3 regions of the Bacillus sp. S10(2024) genome follow, and region 2 is predicted to be linked to each of the others. Evidence: riboswitches for the same ligand, from Rfam matches in the RefSeq annotation. Region 2 holds a riboswitch; each other region holds the start of a gene.
The links. A riboswitch is a leader RNA that binds a small molecule or an ion and turns the genes downstream of it on or off. The one in region 2 is predicted to bind lysine.
Positions count from the first base shown of each region.

Region 1: linked by a shared signal. The riboswitch ahead of AB1280_RS05360 (amino acid permease) and the one ahead of AB1280_RS09210 (aspartate kinase) in region 2 are both predicted to bind lysine.
Region 3: linked by a shared signal. The riboswitch ahead of AB1280_RS13900 (amino acid permease) and the one ahead of AB1280_RS09210 (aspartate kinase) in region 2 are both predicted to bind lysine.

Region 1 is NZ_JBFLUR010000002.1:1,027,124-1,034,085, reverse strand. Features, by position in the region: gene AB1280_RS05375 (DMT family transporter) at 1-266, opposite strand, end outside; gene AB1280_RS05370 (PLP-dependent aminotransferase family protein) at 392-1,837, shown strand; gene AB1280_RS05365 (VOC family protein) at 2,110-2,913, opposite strand; lysine riboswitch at 3,347-3,540, shown strand; gene AB1280_RS05360 (amino acid permease) at 3,648-5,117, shown strand; gene AB1280_RS05355 (iron-sulfur cluster biosynthesis family protein) at 5,328-5,624, shown strand; gene AB1280_RS05350 (kinase) at 5,674-6,267, opposite strand; gene AB1280_RS05345 (NAD-dependent protein deacylase) at 6,365-6,962, opposite strand, start outside.
Region 2 is NZ_JBFLUR010000002.1:1,795,534-1,802,495, reverse strand. Features, by position in the region: gene asnA (aspartate--ammonia ligase) at 1-490, shown strand, start outside; gene AB1280_RS09210 (aspartate kinase) at 654-1,883, opposite strand; lysine riboswitch at 2,254-2,441, opposite strand; gene AB1280_RS09205 (DoxX-like family protein) at 2,642-3,550, shown strand; gene AB1280_RS09200 (DUF4166 domain-containing protein) at 3,555-4,184, shown strand; gene AB1280_RS09195 (YndJ family protein) at 4,172-5,800, shown strand; gene AB1280_RS09190 (ABC transporter ATP-binding protein) at 5,947-6,714, shown strand; gene AB1280_RS09185 (FtsX-like permease family protein) at 6,727-6,962, shown strand, end outside.
Region 3 is NZ_JBFLUR010000002.1:2,720,189-2,727,150, reverse strand. Features, by position in the region: gene AB1280_RS13910 (NADH dehydrogenase subunit) at 1-642, shown strand, start outside; gene AB1280_RS13905 (ABC transporter permease) at 684-1,793, opposite strand; gene AB1280_RS13900 (amino acid permease) at 2,004-3,422, opposite strand; lysine riboswitch at 3,555-3,734, opposite strand; gene AB1280_RS13895 (hypothetical protein) at 3,955-4,329, shown strand; gene AB1280_RS13890 (hypothetical protein) at 4,388-4,573, opposite strand; gene AB1280_RS13885 (hypothetical protein) at 4,861-5,046, opposite strand; gene AB1280_RS13880 (NADP-dependent glyceraldehyde-3-phosphate dehydrogenase) at 5,312-6,751, opposite strand.

The DNA.
Region 1 (6,962 bases), 770 kb from region 2:
TTTACGGAAAGCATAAACAGTGTTTGATATAAAGTAGTCCCTACAATACCCACCGTCAAAAGTCTAAGCCAGTCTTTTTTCTCGATACGTAATGAGCGTTCCATAATAAAAGTAATTAGCAATAAAACTGGAGATGCCACTAAAAAACGCATACTATTAAATTGAAAGGATGACATATATGCCACTCCATATTTTCCTATCGTATAGTTTGCTCCCCATACTAAAGCAACTAACATCAGGAGCACTTCCATTTTCCTTTGTTTCATCAAAACCTCTCCTTCCCTCATTAAGGATAGTAAAATTGGCCCAATGAAACACCATCCAATTGGCTGTTTTTTTACCCAGCCAATTTGCTATAATGGTTTTAATGAAAAAAAAGGAGACGCTACAAATGAAATGGACATTAGATACTGATAGTAAAATTCCAATTTATCAACAAGTTGTTGATTATATTGAAAGACGTATTTTGTACGGTGAGCTTCCACCTGGCAGTTTTCTTCCGTCAGAACGTATGCTAGCAGAGCATCTCCATGTGAATCGAAGTACAATTACGACAGCCTATAACGAACTACGTGCAATGGGAATTGTTGAAAGTACGACCGGAAAAGGAACGCGTGTCAGCACACATATGTGGGGCGTATCACCAAAATTCACACCGAATTGGAGAGGGTTTGTAGAGGGCGGGACATTTTTACCTAACTTACCACTTCTTCGTTATATTCGTGAGCAAGTGCAGCAAAATGAAAGTATCATTGATTTTGCTAATGGAGAACTTGGATGCGATTTGTTTCCGCACCAGCAATTACAAGCAATTTTACACGAACAACCGTTAACACAATCATTAAGTTATGATCATCCACAAGGCTTTCTACCATTACGACAAACTGTTGCTACATATATGAAGGAGCATTTACAAATTGATGCAACAGAACAATCGATTATGATTACTTCCGGCGCCCAGCAAGCACTGCATCTTATTGTGCAATGTTTATTAAATCCAGGTGATGCAGTAGCATTTGAAAGTCCATCGCATTGTTATTCGTTGCCTCTTTTCCAATCGGCTGGCATTCGTATTTTCCCATTACCTGTTGATGAACACGGGATTAATCCCGATGATGTAGAAGAGCTTTACCGTAGACATCGGATTAAAATGATTTTCTTAAATCCAAATTACCAAAATCCAACCGGAACGCTTCTACATCCAAAAAGAAGAGAAGCTCTGTTATCTTTATGTGCAGATTTACGTATTGCGATTGTTGAAGATGATCCATCTAGTTTATTAACATTAGAAAAGAAAGAACAAACATGTTCAACCTTAAAATCAATTGATACAAATGGAACAGTCATTTATGTTCATTCCCTATCGAAAATGATAGCACCAGGATTACGAATCGGTTGGCTCGTTGCTCCTCAATCCGTTGTTGAACGCTTATCAGATGCACGACATCAAATGGAATTAGGCTTAAGTATTTTCCCGCAATGGCTTATGCAGCAATTTTTTGAAACCGTTCCGTTTGAAACACATTTACAGCAACTACGTTCAAAGTTAGTACAAAAAAGAGATGTTTTAATAGATGCATTGCAACACTCACTTCACGAAGAACTCTCATTCTCTATACCAAGAGGGGGAATTTATATATGGGGAAAATTACATCAACCTATCAATGAAAAACAGTTAATTATACAAAGTTTAAAACAACAAGTTTCTTTTATGCCCGGCAGTATTTTCGGTGCAAAAGATGGTTATATTCGTCTATCTTATGGAAAAGTAGATATAAATCACATTACTGAAGGAGTCTCTCGTCTGCAACAGGCGATTCATTTGTCTCGTATATAAAAGGTTAATCTATCTCCTTTTTCCTTTTTAAAATAAAATAGTTATTCAAAAAGATGGTATGAATTGTAATTTCACACCATCCTTTTATTTGTATGCTCTATAATGAAAGAAAGAATATTCCAATATTTCATGTGTAAAAAAGGGAGGCTATATGTAAACATTCGCATTCCGAGATTAAACAACTTTATTATCTCTAAACAGAAAGCAAACAAATTACCTAGAAATACAGTATGTATCTGTACTCTAGGTAATCTTCATTACCTTAATACCAGCTAAAAGATGTACATACCATTCCATATATGACTTACTCTCATATTTTCTTCATTTCCTTCAAATTCTATCGCAAATGGTACCTCTCCGTTTTTCGTTAATTGATTTTGGACGATTCCATTCCCTATAGGTTCGCAAAATTGAATTGTTATTTTTCCTAGAGAAAAACTTTGAGTTATTGCATTCCAGTTCTTATTTATTTTCAGTGGACTCATTTCAATTTGCAGTAAATCTTTCCAGCGCTTGCTTATTTCATTTACATTTGTAACAGCGTAGAACACTGATTTCATTTCTATTATTTGATTGTTATGAAGCGATATTACTCCTTTTTTCTGTAAATCATCCCTTCTTTTTTCATTCGATTCACTCCACTCAATGAAAAATGGAAATCTAGGACCTTCTTCTTCTTGTTCAATAAACAGCATTTTCCATTTCAAGAGTGTGCCGTCATCCCTCATCCGTTTCCCTTCCAATGGACCATTTATGTGAAATCCCTGTTCTATCAATCTCTCAGCAAGCACTTCCATATGTTCTGTGCGTAGCGCAATTTGAAGCATCCCTTCTCCTTTATGCAACTTTTGAACAACTTGTTGAATAAGTGGATTTTCCGATTGGTTTGCAATTTCTTGATTTTGCACCGCCAAAAACTCAATATACGCTAAATCAAAATAACATAAACTATTATGTGTCCCCCAGTTCGGATGTTCTCCTCCTTGGACTACATGAAATCCGTGTATTTTCATTTGATTGATTACCTCAGCTGGAGAGCATGGAACGACATGAACAAGATGATCAAACTGTAACATCTCCTCACCACCCTTATTTTTATCCTTTTAGTGTATTACTTTTCAATTGTTCTTTTCAATTTAAATTTTCTGAAAACTAGATAATTCATGCTTATCATATTGAAAAAAGTAATTGGAGGACTAAAAGATAATTTAGGTTTAACACGATACTTCTTGAAATTAAGATAATCATTTTAAATAGATTTGTCGAAAAATTTTTTCTGAATTTTCTATTAATTTAAAGGTTTTTTTGAAACACGATACGAAACTATTGTATAACCTTTTTTATCAGAGAGTCACTTAATACATACTCTTTTAGGACCGGGATGAATTTCGAAAGCGCTTTTCCAAAATAACCATTTATTTCTATAAAAAAATCCTTGCACTATTTTCAGAAAATCATTACAATTGCCATATATTAAAAATCATAGTAATAGAAAAATCCTCATCAATCCGATGAGGTAGAGGTTGCGGCTTTTATTAGTAATCTAGACGAGACACAGAGAATGTCAATAACTCTAGATAAAAGGAAAAGCTGCCGAAGTTTATACTTCTTCTCTGGGAGTATATGCTGGGGCTGTTTTCGAATAGGAACAGAACTGTCACGTTTACAAAATTACCGTGTAAACGTGGGGCGCTATCTTAACGGAAGGTATGATGGGGTGGTTATTTTTGAATTGCTCCGCTAAAGTCCTTTGGCGGTTTTTTTAATTCCCCCCGCTCCTTCCTATCTTACAAGAAAAGGAGTGTTGAACATGAACGGCGCAACTACTAACGTTACCTCTACAACTACAAATCAATCTGCACAAACAACTAACGAACTACGACGCGGATTGAAATCTCGCCATCTTACAATGATTTCACTTGGTGGTACAATTGGAACAGGTTTATTTCTAGCGAGCGGTGGCGTTGTCCACACAGCTGGTCCTGGTGGCGCTCTTGTCGCCTATGCTGCAATTGGTATTATGGTATATTTTTTAATGACAAGCTTAGCAGAATTAGCATCCTACATGCCTGTAGCAGGATCATTTAGCACCTATGCAACAAGGTTTGTTGATCCATCACTTGGATTCGCACTAGGTTGGAATTACTGGTATAACTGGGCTATTACCATTGCTGCTGAACTCTCTGCAGTTACATTAATTATGAAGTTTTGGTTTCCTAATACGCCTTCCTTGCTTTGGAGCGGCATTTGTTTAGCTATTATGTTCTTATTAAATTATTTATCTGTTAAAGGATTTGGAGAAGCAGAATATTGGTTTGCACTTATCAAAGTTGTAACTGTTATTGCCTTTTTAATTGTCGGGTTTCTTATGATTTTCGGTATTATGGGCGGAGAACCTGTTGGTTTTAAAAACTTTACAGTTGCAGATGCACCGTTTAACGGCGGCTTCATGGCAATCATCGGTGTATTCATGGCAGCTGGATTCTCATTCCAAGGAACAGAATTATTAGGAGTTGCGGCTGGCGAAACTGAAGATCCACAACGCAACATCCCAAAAGCAATTCGCAGCATCTTTTGGCGAATTCTATTGTTCTATATTTTTGCGATTCTCGTAATCGGTTTATTAATCCCTTATACAAACGAAAACCTTGCAGCAAGTGATATAACAGTAAGTCCATTTACACTTGTATTTGAAAAAGCCGGGATTGCCTTTGCGGCATCAGTAATGAACGCCGTTATTTTAACAGCTGTTTTATCAGCTGGTAACTCCGGCATGTATGCATCAGCACGTATGCTTTGGGATTTAGCAAACCAAGGTAAAGCACCTAAATTTTTAGGAAAATTAAATAGTCGCGGCGTACCAGTAAATGCATTGATTGCAACATCATTAGTTGGATGTGCTGCTTTCTTAGCTTCTTTATTCGGTGATGGTGTTGTATATGTATGGCTATTAAATGCATCTGGTATGTCCGGTTTCATCGCTTGGATCGGAATTGCAATTAGTCACTATCGTTTCCGCAAAGCATACATTGCACAAGGAAAAGACTTAAATGACTTACCTTATAAAGCAAAATGGTTCCCATTCGGTCCTATCTTTGCATTTGCATTATGCTTAATCGTTATCCTTGGTCAAAACTACGGTGCATTTATGGGAAAATCTATTGATTGGAACGGTGTACTCGTTTCGTATATTGGCTTACCTCTTTTCTTAATACTTTGGTTAGGCTATAAATTTACAAAGAAAACAAAAGTTATCCCATTAGATAAATGCGAGCTTTAACAATTAAGACCTATCAACTTTCGTTGATAGGTCTTCTTGTGCAACTCTATATACAAAGTTAAAACAAAACGAGAAAGCAAGTAGCAGTCATCTTTTGTTAGGCATATCATTGACTAATATGTTGAAAAACCAAAATGGATTTATACACGTAGCCGTTTTATTGTTTTTTTGCCATAATAGAATAAGAGTTTAAGAAAAGGACGTGATTATATGAATATCCGTGTTACAAATAAAGCAAAAGAAAAATTGCAACAAAACGAAGATAAAATCATTGTTAGAATAAAAGGAAGTATCGGAAACACTTGTACTGTCTATGTAAACATTGATTTAATCATTGATAAATACAATGAAAATGATGTTGTATTTCAAGATGAACAACTCGTAATTCAAATGGACGATTTTACAAAAGATTACATTGGAAATACAATGACGCTTGACTACAATACAGGTTTTAAAATCACAACACCGAGTGAAACAATTGTTTATGGTTTATCACTGAAAAAATAATACTTTTTAAACAACGCATTGAGAAACACAATGCGTTGTTTGTCTTATCTTATCCTTTTAGAACTAAGTCAGCATTTTGGACAGGAGCTTCCGTACTAACATAAAATTCTTCAGCTTTCCAATATCTTTTCTCAAACTTTGTAATGTTCTTTTGTGTATCCTCACTTTCACGAAGAAACCTCTTACTTCTCGGATAATCTAGATATACGACATAATCATAGAAGCTTCTCCACTCTTTACGCTGAAGAAAAACACCTTCTACTATAATAACTGAAGCATTAGAAAATTGAACTTCCTGCCGATTATGTGTATCGGATTCATCATCATATACAGGAAGAATAAGATGGTTAGCTGATTTTAATTTACTGAAAAAATTACGACTTAACCAATCCGTATCCCATTGTAATTTATAATACTCATACCATTCCTCATTCCCTGTATTGTAACGTTTTTCACGCTGAGCAATATAATCATCAATATGAAAGACATGAAACGATATCTTCTTTTCTTTCATATTTTGAATAAGCTTTTCCACTAGTGTTGTTTTGCCAGAACGGCTTAAACCATCTATCCCTAAAATAAACCGACTTCCTACGCTGTTATTTTCAATTATTTCTAACAATTTTCTTTCGTTCTCCCCCAAATTACTCTCCCCTTTGCAACAACTCTCTTTTTTAGTAACTATGATGGAATTTTAACGTAATTCTAACAAATATAATACAATTTAGGCTTCAGTGTATTTACTCTGGACTTTCTTGATCTGAGATAATTCCCTTCACAAATTCTCCAATTGTTTCATGAAATACATAATCAAAATATTGTTCTTGTCCTGTTTGTTCGTTATTAACAAGTATTGTTGTTGCCCCTATTTCTCGTTTTGCTATTTGCGGAAAGGATGCTACAGGCTGTACTTTCAATGACGTTCCCATCACAAGCAATGCATCCGTTTCGTATAACCTTTCAACTGCCTTTTGAAATTGCGGTAATGTATCTCCATATAACACAACATTTGGGTTCAAAATGAAATTACACTTTTCACAGCGCGGCACTTCATGTTCAATCATATATTGTAAGTTGTATTGTACAAGGCACTTTGGACAATGAGCAGATTGAAGCGTACCATGTAAATCAATGACATGCGTACTCCCGCTTAATTGATGGAGACCATCAATATTTTGTGTTAACACTACAATATCTTTTCCCATCTGCTCTAACTGCGCAAGAAACGTATGTCCTTCATTTGGTTTATATTGATGGAATGTATCAATTTGAAAAATTGCTTTATAATGTTTCCAAAATCCTTTCGGGTTTCGATTATAATATCCCCTTGATAAATAC
Region 2 (6,962 bases):
AGATATTGCATTTATCACATCACAGGAGCTTGAGGATAAATATCCAGAATTAACACCGAAGGATCGTGAGCATGCGATTGCAAAAGAATACGGTGCTGTCTTTATTAGTGGGATTGGCGGGGCATTACGTTCTGGTGAAAAACATGATGGGCGTGCAGCGGACTATGATGATTGGAAATTGAATGGTGATATTTTATTCTGGCATCCAGTATTGCAGTCTTCATTTGAGCTTTCTTCTATGGGGATTCGCGTCGACAGTAAATCTCTTGATGAACAATTAACAATAGCAGGAGAAGATTTCAAACGTGAATACGATTTCCACAAAGGAATTTTAGAAGATGTACTGCCGTTAACACTTGGCGGTGGCATTGGACAATCAAGAATGTGCATGTATTTCTTACGTAAAGCACATATCGGTGAAGTACAGTCTTCAGTATGGCCAGATGAAATGCGTGAAGAGTGTAAAAAGCAAAACATTCACTTGTTCTAAAAGACTTTGCTTCAGGTGCTAGATTATTCTTGTGTCGAATCGTCGATATATTGTGAAAAGAACTGATAAATGTACCATGTTCACCGATATATCGATGAACACGTAAGAAGGAGCCGATTTCCCAAAGGCACATAGGTGCTTTGGGGAGTCGGCTCTTTGTTTTTTAATTGATTGATACAAAAGGTTCGATTTTTGTCATAAATGATTCATGAAGTGCTTCGACACCTTTTACCAAATGAAGGCGGTCGATTACGACAGATACTTTAATTTCCGATGTACTTACCATTTTAATGTGAATATTTTCTTCTTGTAATGTGGAAAACATTTTCGCAGCGACACCTGGATTAGATACCATACCTGATCCAACGATTGATACTTTTGCTAAGTGGTTTTCATGCTCTACAGATTCATATTGCATTGATTCACGATTTTCTTCTAAAACGGTTAATGTTTCATTTAAGTCATTTGAATGTATAGAGAAGGATAAATGTACAGTTCCTTCATTTGTAATACTTTGAATGATAATATCTACATTAATATGAGCGCTCGCTAATGTGGAGAAGACTGTGGAAAGCTTTTCTGGTTGTAAGCCTTTCATTGTTACACGTGTTATATTATCTTCAAATGCAATGCCTTTTACGATTGATTGTTGCTCCATGTTACATTCTCCCCTTACTATTGTTCCATTTTCTTGTTCCATGCTTGAACGAACTTCTAACATAACGCTATGATTTTTGGCAAATTCGACTGCTCTTGGATGAAGTACGCCAGCACCTAGATTTGCGAGTTCTAACATTTCATCATAGGAAATTTCATCTAATTTGTAAGCGTTCTTTACAACGCGTGGATCGGTTGTGTAAACGCCTGTTACATCTGTATAAATATCACATTTTTTTGCCTGTAATGCTGCAGCTAACGCAACTGCGGTTGTATCAGAACCGCCGCGACCAAGTGTTGTAATTTCTTGTTCTGCGCTTAATCCTTGGAAACCGGCTGCAACAACAATCGTTCCTTTTTGTACATAAGATTGAATCCGCTCTGTATTTATGTCGGTAATTCTAGCGCTGCCATGTATGGATTCTGTTGTAATCCCAGCTTGCCAGCCTGTAAGTGAAATTGCCTCGTACCCTTTCGTTTGTAAAGCCATTGTTAATAGAGAAATTGAAATTTGCTCACCTGTTGTAAGTAACATATCCATTTCTCGTTTACTTGGTTGATCTGTAATATTAGCAGCTAAAGATACAAGTTCATCTGTACTATGTCCCATTGCAGAAACAACCGCTACAATTCCGTGTCCTCTTTCATATTCTTCAATGATTAAATTCGCAACATGTTGAATCCGTTCAATATTTCCGACAGATGTGCCACCAAATTTTTGAACAATAATTTCCATGATAAAAGCCCTCTTTCAAGTTGATATAGATAAAGTGAAACTTTCGTCAGTGGGGGGGTCATCCCCTACTGATGGTTAGTTGAACCAATCGGGCACTTACGGGAAGTTACCTCCCACATAACTTCTTTGCTTCCTCTGAATATTGAGATGGGAGTCTTACTGTCCGTTAGTGCGGGATAAATTAGGAAAAATGTTGTTAAACATAAGATGGGGAATATAGATTCCTTTTACTCCTGTAAAAAAGTAAATAAAAAAACACCATCTCAAATAGGTGAGGATGGTGCTGTTACAGGAAAAAGGGAACAGAAAACGGAGCTAACAAAAAAACCGCCAAAAAAGAAGATGATCATAAAAAACATGATCACTCTTTTTTGTAGATAGCTCTTCATATATACACCGCTGTATATATGACAGTTCTGTTTCTATTCGAAAACAGCCCCAATGTATATGCTCAGAGGCACATATACATTTCGGCAACTTTTCCTTTCATCTACATTCACTGACAATCTCTGTGTCTCCTATAGAATACTCATAATAGTTGCGACCTCTATCTCACGTCATTAGGCGAGAGTAATTGGTTGTATGAAGTTGTTTGTAACATTTGTTTCATAGTAATCAAAATGTCGAGAGAAATCAAGTAGGTTATAATTATTTTGAATATTTAAACTATCGTGGAAAAAAATAAAAGTGGTATAAAATGTGGTTAAAAGAAGTAGTTCCAACAAAATTTTACATGTAATTGGAGTGGAGGGGTGAGAATGAAAAAACAAAATCCTATTTATGTAAAAACAGAAATAGAAACTAAAATGGATGAACTTTGGAAGTATACACAAGATCCAAAGATACATACGGAATGGGATGCACGGTTTACAGAAATATCGTATTTAGAGAAGAACGAAGGTGAACCACAGCGTTTTTTATACAAAACAAAAATTGGTTTCGGATTTGAAATTGCTGGAGAAGGAGAATCAATAGGAGAATTACAAAAAGAAGGCGGGGAATGTATTTCGTCACTGAAATTTTGGACAGATAGTAAGCTTTCGTTAATTTCGGTAGGGAGAGGCTATTGGAAGTATATACCGAATGAGAATAAGGTTCGTTTTGAAACGCAGTATGATTATGAAACGAGGTTTGGAGGTATAGGAAGATGTATAGATTCATACATATTTCGTCCGTTATTAGGATGGGCAACGGCTTGGAGTTTTGATGCTTTAAAATTGTGGTTAGAAAAAGGATTTCATCCACGTTTATTATTAAAAAGAGCTGTTACATATTATCTCATTTGCTTTTTGCTATCTTTTGTGTGGATCTATCAAGGTCTTATTCCGAAAATATTATATACTCATCCAGAAGAGGTACAGATGCTTTCCAAGCTTATAGGTTCAGAAAATTATGCGTCCGCAATGATTAAAGTGGTTGGATCTTTGGAAATTGTGTTTGGGGTGATCTGGTTGTTACCTTTCAAAAAACAGAAATTATTTTTTCTTCATAGTTTCATACTATTAATCTTGACAGTTGCGGCGGGATTTACAAATATCGCTAGTTTTATGCAACCTTTTAATCCGATTACGTTAAACATCATATTAATCGGATTCTCAATAATCGGTTATATGAATAGTAATGACTTACCGCAAGCGAGAAATTGTAAGAGAAGTAGAAAGGAGTAGAAAATTGTCTTCCATTTATGAAACATTATTAGGAGAATCCTATCATCGGTTACATCCAAAATTACAAAAACGGTATGCGATTACAGAGGAACTTGGTTTTACAGGAGAAGGGAAAATGGATGAAATTACAGAAGGTTCTGCTGCTGTAAGAATGTTTTTAAAAGTAGCAGCAAAATTCCGGATGTTCTTTTCAGAAAGAGGGACAGGAGTACCGTTTATTATCCAAAATAAAGCAGAGAAAGACAGGGAAGGAAAGACATTTATAAGATGGAATCGGATGTTTTTGTTCGGTGAAAAAAAGCGTTATTTTCATGCTGTCATGTATTTGAATGATAAACAAAATGAAATTGTCGATTATTTTGGTGAACCGCATTTGCTTGTATCGACGCTTGCGTTTCATGTTGATTCAAAAGGAGCAATGCATATTTCATCTAAAAAACAATGGTTCTACTTATACGGAATGAAGATTCCATTGCCAAAGTTTTTATATGGGCAGGCAAAGATTGTAGAAAGCTATGATGATGAATTAGAGTGTTATCGGATACATGTACAAGTACAAAATTCATTATTAGGACCACTTTTCTCCTATAAGGGGACGTTTACAGAAAGGGATACAAATCTATGCGAAATATAATGATTGGCTGCATGTGCTATGTCATTTTTCTTATATTAGAATGGCCAAAATTACACCCTGTTGAATCGATTATATTATTGTCTATTCTTTTATTTATCCCAATAGCGTTTTCTATTGTAGATAAGAAAAAAAGAAATGGAGACGAACTGTTTTGTTATAAGCTCGCAGCATTTTTTTATCCGGTTGCAGCAATAAGTGCAATGCTTGCTTTTGTAACAGACTATTTTCTATTTGCAATAATTTGGTTTTTATATACCGGTATTGTCGCACTGTTTGGAGTATCCCGATTGTTAGAAAGAGGATGGAAACCGTTAGAAGAAACTGCAATTGATAGTGGATTTATATATTTATTTTTAGGTGGATTTTGGTTCTTTGCCTCTGTAGCAAATATACCAATTATGCAGTTTAGTTCAGATATTGTTTTACTCACAGCGGCTCATTTTCATTACTCTGCTTTTTTACTTCCTTTGTTTGCAGGTTTATTAGGAAGAAAACAACAAGAGAAAAGTAAGTTGTATACAGTCGCTATGTTCATTATGATTATTTCACCAATGACAGTTGCAATTGGGATTACATATTCAAGAACGTTTGAATTTTTTGCAGTGTTACTTTATCTTATTTCCCTTTATATGTACGGGATTTTTGTATGGAAAACAAAGTTTACTTCAAAGAGTGCAAAGATTCTTCTTATCATCTCTTCTAGTACACTTATGGTAACTATTCTTTTTTCGATTTTCTATTCATATGGCAACTTTAAGCAAGTCATGACGATTACAATTGCGCAAATGGTTTGGATTCATGGCGTTGTGAATGGATTGGGCGTAGCATTACCTGGTTGTATTGGCTGGATGATTGAAAAAGCTGCACCTATATATATTCGTTATGGAAAACCGGTGAGTCGTATAAAAGGTAAGATGAAAATTGGAGAAAATATTTTATTAGAAAATAGTTTAATAGAGGAGAAGGAATATACAGGCCTTATAAATAAAGTGATAGATTTTGACAGTAAACAGTTTAATACAAAGAATGTATCACCGCTTATTATTGATTTTTATGAGAACACGAAAGAATATGAGTTAAAAGCAACTATTCACTGGTCACGTTGGTTTTTGCCATTTGCTTTTCTATATGAAAAAATAAGTCGGCGTGTACAACAAATTCATTTAGGGATGGGAAATCGCTTAGAGAGGATGTATGGGGAAATTGTTGCTATAAAAGATGAAAAAGATGGTAGAAATGATGTTAGAGCGTGGGTTCGGAAAAATGAACAAAATGAAACAATCTTTGTCGCGCTCTATTCTCAGCATGAATATAACGAGGAAACATACATGAATATTGCATTGCCATTACCGTATGCAAATATGACGGGGATATTAAAATTTCGTAATGATAAAAACAATCTTATCATTACGAGTCGATTAAGGAATAGTGCAAGAGGGGATGAGGGGATATATTTACATAACCGCTTCTTTACCATTCGCTTGCCACTCGCAGAAACGTTTACGATAAGAGAGAAGGCTACAACAACGTTAACAGCACATCATCAAATGTGGCTGTTTGGTGTGAAGTTTCTCGAGATTGATTACGAGATAGAACAAAAAGAGAATATTGCTTAACGAAAAATGAGTTTGGTATGATACCAAGTTCATTTTTTTTCGTATTTATATCGTAAATCTTAAGAATTCTTAAGAATTTACCTACAAGAAACTTAAAAAATTTCTGGGAAGATACTAATAGATACTAAGAGATAGGGGATGAAGTGATGAAAAATGATGTAGTAGAAGTAAATCAAGTAGAAAAAATATATGGAAAGAAAAAAGAAAACCATTCAAGGGTATTAAAAGGAATAACGTTATCGGTAAAAGAAGGTGAGTTTGTTGGAATAATGGGTCCATCGGGATCAGGGAAAACGACGTTGTTGAATGTAATTTCGACACTTGATCAAGCGACTAGTGGTACCGTGAAAATTGCTGGAACAGACATAACAAATATGAAAGGAAATGCATTATCTGATTTTAGAGCGCAAAAGCTAGGGTTTATTTTTCAAGATTTTAATCTTCTTGAAAACCTTTCAATTTATGAAAATATTGTGTTGCCGTTGTCACTGCAAGGAGTGCCTTCAAAAGATATTGATGGAAAAGTACAAGAGGTAGCGATAAAACTTGGGATAGAAGCAATTTTAGACAAATATCCAACTACAGTTTCTGGTGGTCAAAAGCAGCGTACGGCAGCAGCTCGTGCACTCGTACATAATCCAGCTATTATTCTTGCAGATGAACCAACAGGAGCGCTTGATAGTAAAAATGCGAAAAGTTTATTAGAAGCGATGCGTGATTTACATGAAAATCATCAAGTTAGCATTATGATGGTAACGCATGATGCATTTAGTGCTAGTTATTGCGAACGAATATTATTTATCCAAGACGGATTGCTCTATGAGGAAATTCACCGCAATGGAAGTAGAGAAGCATTTTATCAAGATATTTTAAATGTGCTAGGAAAAATGAGTTCTTCTAAGGAAGCGATATAAGGAGGTGGGGACATGTTACTGAAATTATCTGTACATAGTATACGAAAGATGATGAAAGATTATCTTGTTTTGTTAATTGGTCTTATCGTTAGTATAAGTATTTTTTATATGTTTCAAACGATGGCCTTAAATACTGAATTTACGAAAGAAAATAGTATCATTAACAGCATTCGTATTGTCTTCGGGATTGGTTCTGTGTTACTTTCGTTTATTACCTTATTTTACATTCTTTATGCAAATTCATTTTT
Region 3 (6,962 bases), 920 kb from region 2:
AGAGGGCAGAGTGTAGATCATATTATTGGGGAAAGTCGTAAGCAGCACATGAAGAATATCGGGAAAGAATTGCCTGTAGATAAAGAAGGATTAATGAAACTCATTCCAGCAGCGATTTTGGTTATTATCGCTTATATGGCCTTTCCTCCAGCCATTAAGGGACAATTTAAAATTTCACAAAATATATTGTTATTTGGATCATTACCGTTATTTTTAACCCTTGCTGTATTCGCAATTACTTTATTGAAAGGTATTCCTAAAGTATATCCATCTACAAAAAAGTCGCTATTTCTAATGTTACTAGCTAATTGTATTACTATTGGTGGCTGGTTAGTATTCTATTTTTGGATGGATGGAAAAATGGATGCGAATTATTTTGTGGCAACGAGGGCACAAAACTATATAATTGCTGCCGTATGTATGCTACTTTTTGTTCTTTTTGCACTGTATACAAAATCTTGGATCACAATTTTTGCAGTATTTACACTATGTATTGGTCCAATCGCAGAGCGAATTATTCCAAGTGAAATAAATAAAGACCCGCGGTATATTACAGCAACTATTATTGTCTGTGTTGTCATAGGTGTGTTTTTAGCAATCTATTTCTATAGGAAAGCGAAAAATCATCAAGTTATTGAATAGGATCAATAGAAAGAATCCATTTTAACCAAAATGGATTCTTTCTATTTCAGTAAAATAACCCCAAAAAAGAAGACAAATTGTATAAAAGTCACTAAATATATAAACGTCATAAAAACCCGTTTTCGCTCCGTAACTGAAACTGGATACAATGCTACAATACTATTTCCCGAAAAATAATTCCAAAGGGCGCGGAGTTGTAAAAATGATATGTATAGGAAACATAACGCGGTGATTCCTTTTCCGATCAAGCTAGGAATGTAGTAAGAAATAAATCCTCCTACTAAAGTTAATCGTATATACATACCGAAGTAATCATTAGTACGTACAAAGGATAAACTATATAAATATAAAAAAGGAGATCGTTTTTTATATAGGATCCGTTCCATCCAAGTGGTGAGCCATTTTCTTTGTTTGACTTGCTGTTTGATTTGCGGTACATCTGTAAAGAAATGAACAAATTGATAAAAGCGCATGTCCATTTTTTCTTCTTTCTCTATGAAATATTCCCAATGGATGTGCCGCTTTTGTTTGTTCATCGTATATAAAAATAAGAGCGCTATGACAAGGAGTATACTTCCCACAATCATAATGGAAGTGAATTGAAACATTGTATATGTAATGGCTGCATTGCAGAATATCCGAATAAGCAACCAGTATGAAGCAATTTCTGTATTTAGATATGTCCAATGTATGTACATGTTCCACCACTTTATGAAAGCAAGGATGATAAAAGCTCCGCCTAAAAAAGCAGGTGTTGTATGTAATGATTGTCCGGCAAGCGGTGTAATGATGAGTACCGCACATAATAAGGGAAAGAGTTGAATGAGATAACTATATAAAAGAGAACGCTTAAAGTAATAAGTTAGTTTTTCTTCTATCGGCAATAGATATAGCATATCCGGCTTTTGTAAAAATGTTCGAATGGGGCAGCGAGTGAGTATCACCGTAAGTAAAATCGTCACAATGGTTAAGGCAACAGACTCAGATGGAAAGGAACGAAGAAATTTTGCATAATAATAGCTGCCCACACAAAGAACTAGTAGTGAGCTATAGATAAGTCCGCTTGCAATGCGGGCAAAGTACATCACAATTTTTTGCAGATGTTTCTGGAAGCGGCTTGTCCAAAGTGTTTCGATTGTCAATGAAATCACCTCCTTCCTTCATTATAAACTTAAGAGTGCTCCTCGTACTACACCTGTTAATGCAGAATATAGTTCTATTTGAAACAAAAAATGACCTGCACTTTGAAATCCCGTATTTTCACACCGCGCGTGGCAAAAAGGCCCCTGACCGCTACCACACATGGCCAGATCCTTTCGCCTACAATAAGTTTTACGTAAATAAAAAAAGCAAGCTACCTTTTAGGCAACTTGCTCGTTTTGTTTCGCTTTCTTCTCATCGCGTTTCATTAATGGATAGAATGCAAATCCGACGACAAATAATCCAATACCAAGCAGGAATGTTTTCGTATCAGAAGATCCAGTTTTAATAACCCATAGTGCATAAATGAGTGCAATCGCCGCAATGATTCCATCGATGATACGAGAACCTTTTTGATTTTCGTATGTTTCACCTGTCATCACGAGTTTCAGCTGGAAGATTGGTGAAACGAGATATGGAATTAAGTAGGCTAGTGTTGAAACGGTAATCACAAATGTATACGCCTCGGCAATTGTCCCGGATAGTGTTGAGAATAGGAACACTTGCGACATAATATTTGTTATACGAAGCGAATGAATCGGACTTCCTTTTTTATTTGTTTTTGCAAAGAAAGAGGGGAAGAACCCTTCTTTTGCTGCTTGATACGGTACTTCTGAGCTTAATAAAACCCAGCCAAGAATAGAACCAAATAAAGAAGTAAGTGCAAGCAGCGCCATTAATTTTCCGCCGCCATGTCCCATTGCTGCAGATAAGGCATCTGCTAATGGTCGTTCAGATGCTTGAAGCTTATCGATATGAAGAACGCCCATTGTTAAGATTGTAATTCCTAAGTAAATTCCAACAGTTAACAATAAACCAGCAACAGTTGCGTGTTTTACTGTTTTTGGTGAAACAGCACGGTTTGATAATAAGACAGCTGACTCGATGCCGATAAAGGCCCAAAGTGTTGTTAAGGCAGCTAAGTTTACTTGTGATAATAGTCCGTGTGAAATGCCTTCTTTATCAATAATCGGTGTATACCATTGTCCAAGTTTAGATGCTTGGAAGGCGAATAAAGTAACAACGATGAAAAGCAGGAATCCTGTTACTTTCGTTGTTGTTGCTAGGAAGTTTAGTTTCCCTGCACCGCTTATACCGTTCGTTAAAATCATGTGTGTTCCCCATAGTAACAGGGTACAAATAGAGAACGTAATTAGTTTTCCGACTGCAATGTCGAACGTTCCGACTGAAAATAATACACGTGTATCTTTCATAATTGGGAAAAAGAGTGATAAATAACCAGCAAATGATGTAATGATAGCTACGTTACTTGCCCAGTTTGCAACCCAGTAGCCCCATACGATGCTAAAACCTGCCATTTTCTTCGTTTTTTGTTTAGAAAACAGTGCATAAGCATGACTTTGCGGCCCTGTTGTTAAATCAGGACGACGAATTGCTAAATTACCGAAAACAAGTGCTAGCATTAACACGCCAAACCCTGTTGTTAACCAAGCTAAAGTAACACCAAGAGGGCTAGCTGTTTGTGCTAATGTACTCGGAACCATGAAAATACCAGCTCCGACCATATTTCCAACTACAAATGCAGTGAGTACCCAAAAGCCCCATTTTTTTTGTTGCATAGAAATTACCTCCAAAATTAGTATAACCAAGTCAAGCGAGGAGATATGTATGTGTTTGAAGTTCCAAACAAAACAAAAAAGCGCGTATATGTTCACGCGCTTCTCAATCTTATTAAGAAACCCACGGACATATCTCTCGATAGCTCTCCACAAGCAAACAGCTTGTGACAGTCCTGCACTTATTCAATGCAGACCCAGCAAAAAAGCATTGTGGACACTTCTTGCTTCGGCAATTATTCCTTTTTGATTTGTTCAGCGATGCCACACATCTCCCAAATCATACTATTAATAATTGCAACCTCTACCTCACCGAGATACGAATGAGGATTTATATATAAAGTTAACATAACCAAGGGTAACAAATGGATTTTTATTCGTCAATGCAAATCGATATAATCGGATGATTATGAGAATAGAGTATGTTTGAAATAATGAAACAACTTTCGGATTTGTATCATATAATATGTATATAAAAAGAGGCGAAAGTGCATCTTTTATTATGAAGAGCACTTTATTTGAGAGGGATAATCGGATGGAGAGCTGGTTTAAGAGAAACTGCTTTATATGCGGAAAGGGAATGGATACGCGTGAAAAACCGGATCCAATAGAGGAGTTGAAAAAACAAAATGAAGAGCTCGCAGCTTCTTTAGAACAATGCATGAAGTTACTTTATAACATACAACGGAATATAAGTAAAAAAGCAGAAAAGGGTGCATTGCCTTCTCATTTTTCGTTAGGAGATAAGATAGAAGTATTTGAAGGAGAAACAAGTATAGAAGGCATCTTTATTGAGTGTACAAATGAATGGTTATATTGGATTAACGTAGATTATGACTTAACCATTAGTCATATAAACAGTGTAAAACGTATTATAAAAAAAGAGTCTATTCAAAAAGGATTTCTCTAACTCCTTTTGATATAGACCCAGTGTTTTACTGTGAGAGGGTTAAACACTTTAGAAATTATTAGGAAACTTTGCGAATGCTAATTGTATCTAAGCTTGTAACGTTGATATTTGCGTGACTATCAACCCAAACTAAGAAGTTATTGTTCTCTATGCGGATGAAAACACCTCTGCCGTCAATTTCACGACCTGCTGAAAATACGCGAATTTTGTCGCCTTCTACTAAACCATTTAATGTGATTGCCAATAAGACCGCCTCCTCTCTATCAGAAGTTAATATATATATATGAAAAAGGTAGAGAATGTGTGCGAGGATAATGCAGTACTAGCAACTATTTTTATAGAGTTACATTAAATTCCATAATGTATTTTCTTACGAATATTGTTTACTTCCGTTAACCTTAACAGAGTTATCAGTTATATAAACAGTGTAAAATGTATAATAAAAAGAGCCTATTCAAAAAGGATTTCTCTAACTCCTTTTGATATAGACTCAGTGTCTTTTATGAAAGAATAAAACAATTTTATAGGTAATTAGGAAACTTTACGAATACTAATTGTATTTAAGCTTGTAATATTGATATTTGCATGATTATCAACCCAAATTAAGAAGTTGTTGTTGTCTATGCGAAGGAAAACACCTTCACCGTCGATTTCACGACCTGCTGAAAACACACGGATTTTGTCGCCTTCTCTTAAGCCATTTAATGTGATTGCCATAAGACCGCCTCCTCTCTATCAGAAGTTAATATATATATATGAAAGTGATAGAGAGTGTGTGCGGGGGAAATATAGTTCCGTTAACTATTTTTAAAAAAATATAAAGGGAAGTAGAAACTATTTCCTACTTCCCTTTATAAGTAAATTTCTTTTGATTTTTCAACCTATAAGTCAAACGAATATCTTTTTGTTTTAAACCTCGCCCGTGGCAGAAAAAGGCCCTGACAGGGGTTCACGCCCATCTAAAAAGAGGTTTTTGATGTCGTTACATCAAATTCAATACTGTTACTTTCTCGCGCGTCATCGATTCAAGGCTTCTACGAATACCTTGTGCGCCCATACCAGAACCTTTTACACCGATGAATGGGAAGTGATCTGGGCCGCGTTCCGTGCGGCCGTTAATTTGCACAGAGCCTGCTTCGATTTTGTTTGCAATGTGAAATGCTTTGTTAATATCTTTTGTAAATACACTTGCTTGTAAACCAAAATCAGACTTGTTGGCAATTTCAATTGCTTGTTCGTCAGAAGTAACGCGAATGACTGGGAGAATCGGACCAAATGGCTCTTCCCAAGCGACTTTCATATCTTCTGTGACGTGATCAAGAAGTGTTGGGTAGATTAAGTTACGCTCACGTTTGTTGCCGATGATAACAGTTGCACCTTTTTGAATTGCATCGTCTACTAAGCTTTGAACGAAATCCGCAGATTTGTCATCGATTAGTGGGACGATCGTGCTGTCTTGTTCCGGAGAACCAACAGATAGCTTTGTAATTTCTTCTTGTAATAAGCGAACGAGTTCATCTGCTACATGTTCATGTACAAGGACGCGTTTAATCGCTGTGCATCGTTGGCCAGAGTAAGAGAATGCCCCACTAATGATATGTTTGGCAGCTTCTTGTAGGTCTGCGTCTTCGCGTACAATACCAGGGTCTTTTCCGCCAAGTTCAAGGACAAGTGGAATCATAGCTGCTTTTTTCGCTAAATGTGTACCTGTATGTGTACCACCTGTGAACGATACCATATCGATGCCAGAATGCTCTACTAAATAATCACCAATGACAGAACCGCGGCCTGTTACTACGTTAACAAGTCCTTTTGGAAGGCCTGCTTTATGCAAGGCTTCAATCATTTTAATACCGCTAATTGCACCTTGTGTAGCTGGCTTAAAGATAACAGCGTTTCCTGTAATAAGAGCCGGTGCAAGCTTAGCAGCTGCTAAGTTGACAGGGTAGTTAAATGGTGAGATTGCAAGAACGATGCCAAGTGGAGCGCGCTGAATAATCGCAAGTTTAGATTTAGCGCCACCAGGGAAGCTATCGCCCATCATACTTTCACCATGCATATGCATAGCCTCATCTACTGTGTAACGAATGAAATCAGCTGTACGAACAACTTCTTTTTGGGCATCTTTATACCCTTTGCCGACTTCTTTCATGATGATGTCAGCAATTTCATCTTGCATATTCACGAGCTCATCAGCCCATTTATATAAGTACTGTGCACGATCTTGAAGAGATGCTTCGGCCCAGTCTTTTTGCGCTTCTTTCGCCAATTGAATCGCTTCATCTACCTCTGTGCGAGTAATGGCTTGTACTTGTCCGATTACTTCATGAAGATATGGAGATGAAATATCGATTGTTTGCCCTGACGAGCTTTCTTTCCATTCTCCGTTTATATAAAACTTATACGTCTTGCTAGTTTGCATAGTAAGTCCTCCTAAAAATTAGTGACTTGTAAGAGTGAGTATATGGTGATTGTAGGGGGTTTGAAAAAAAATTTCAAATGAAATGTTTGTGAATCTATTTTTGGCACGGTTTTTGCACTCGCTTTCTTTGTTGTAAAATAAGGCTATATTAAAGAATTATGTTGATAGTAACAAATACAGGGAAAAGACCAAGATTTGGTCCTTTTCCTGT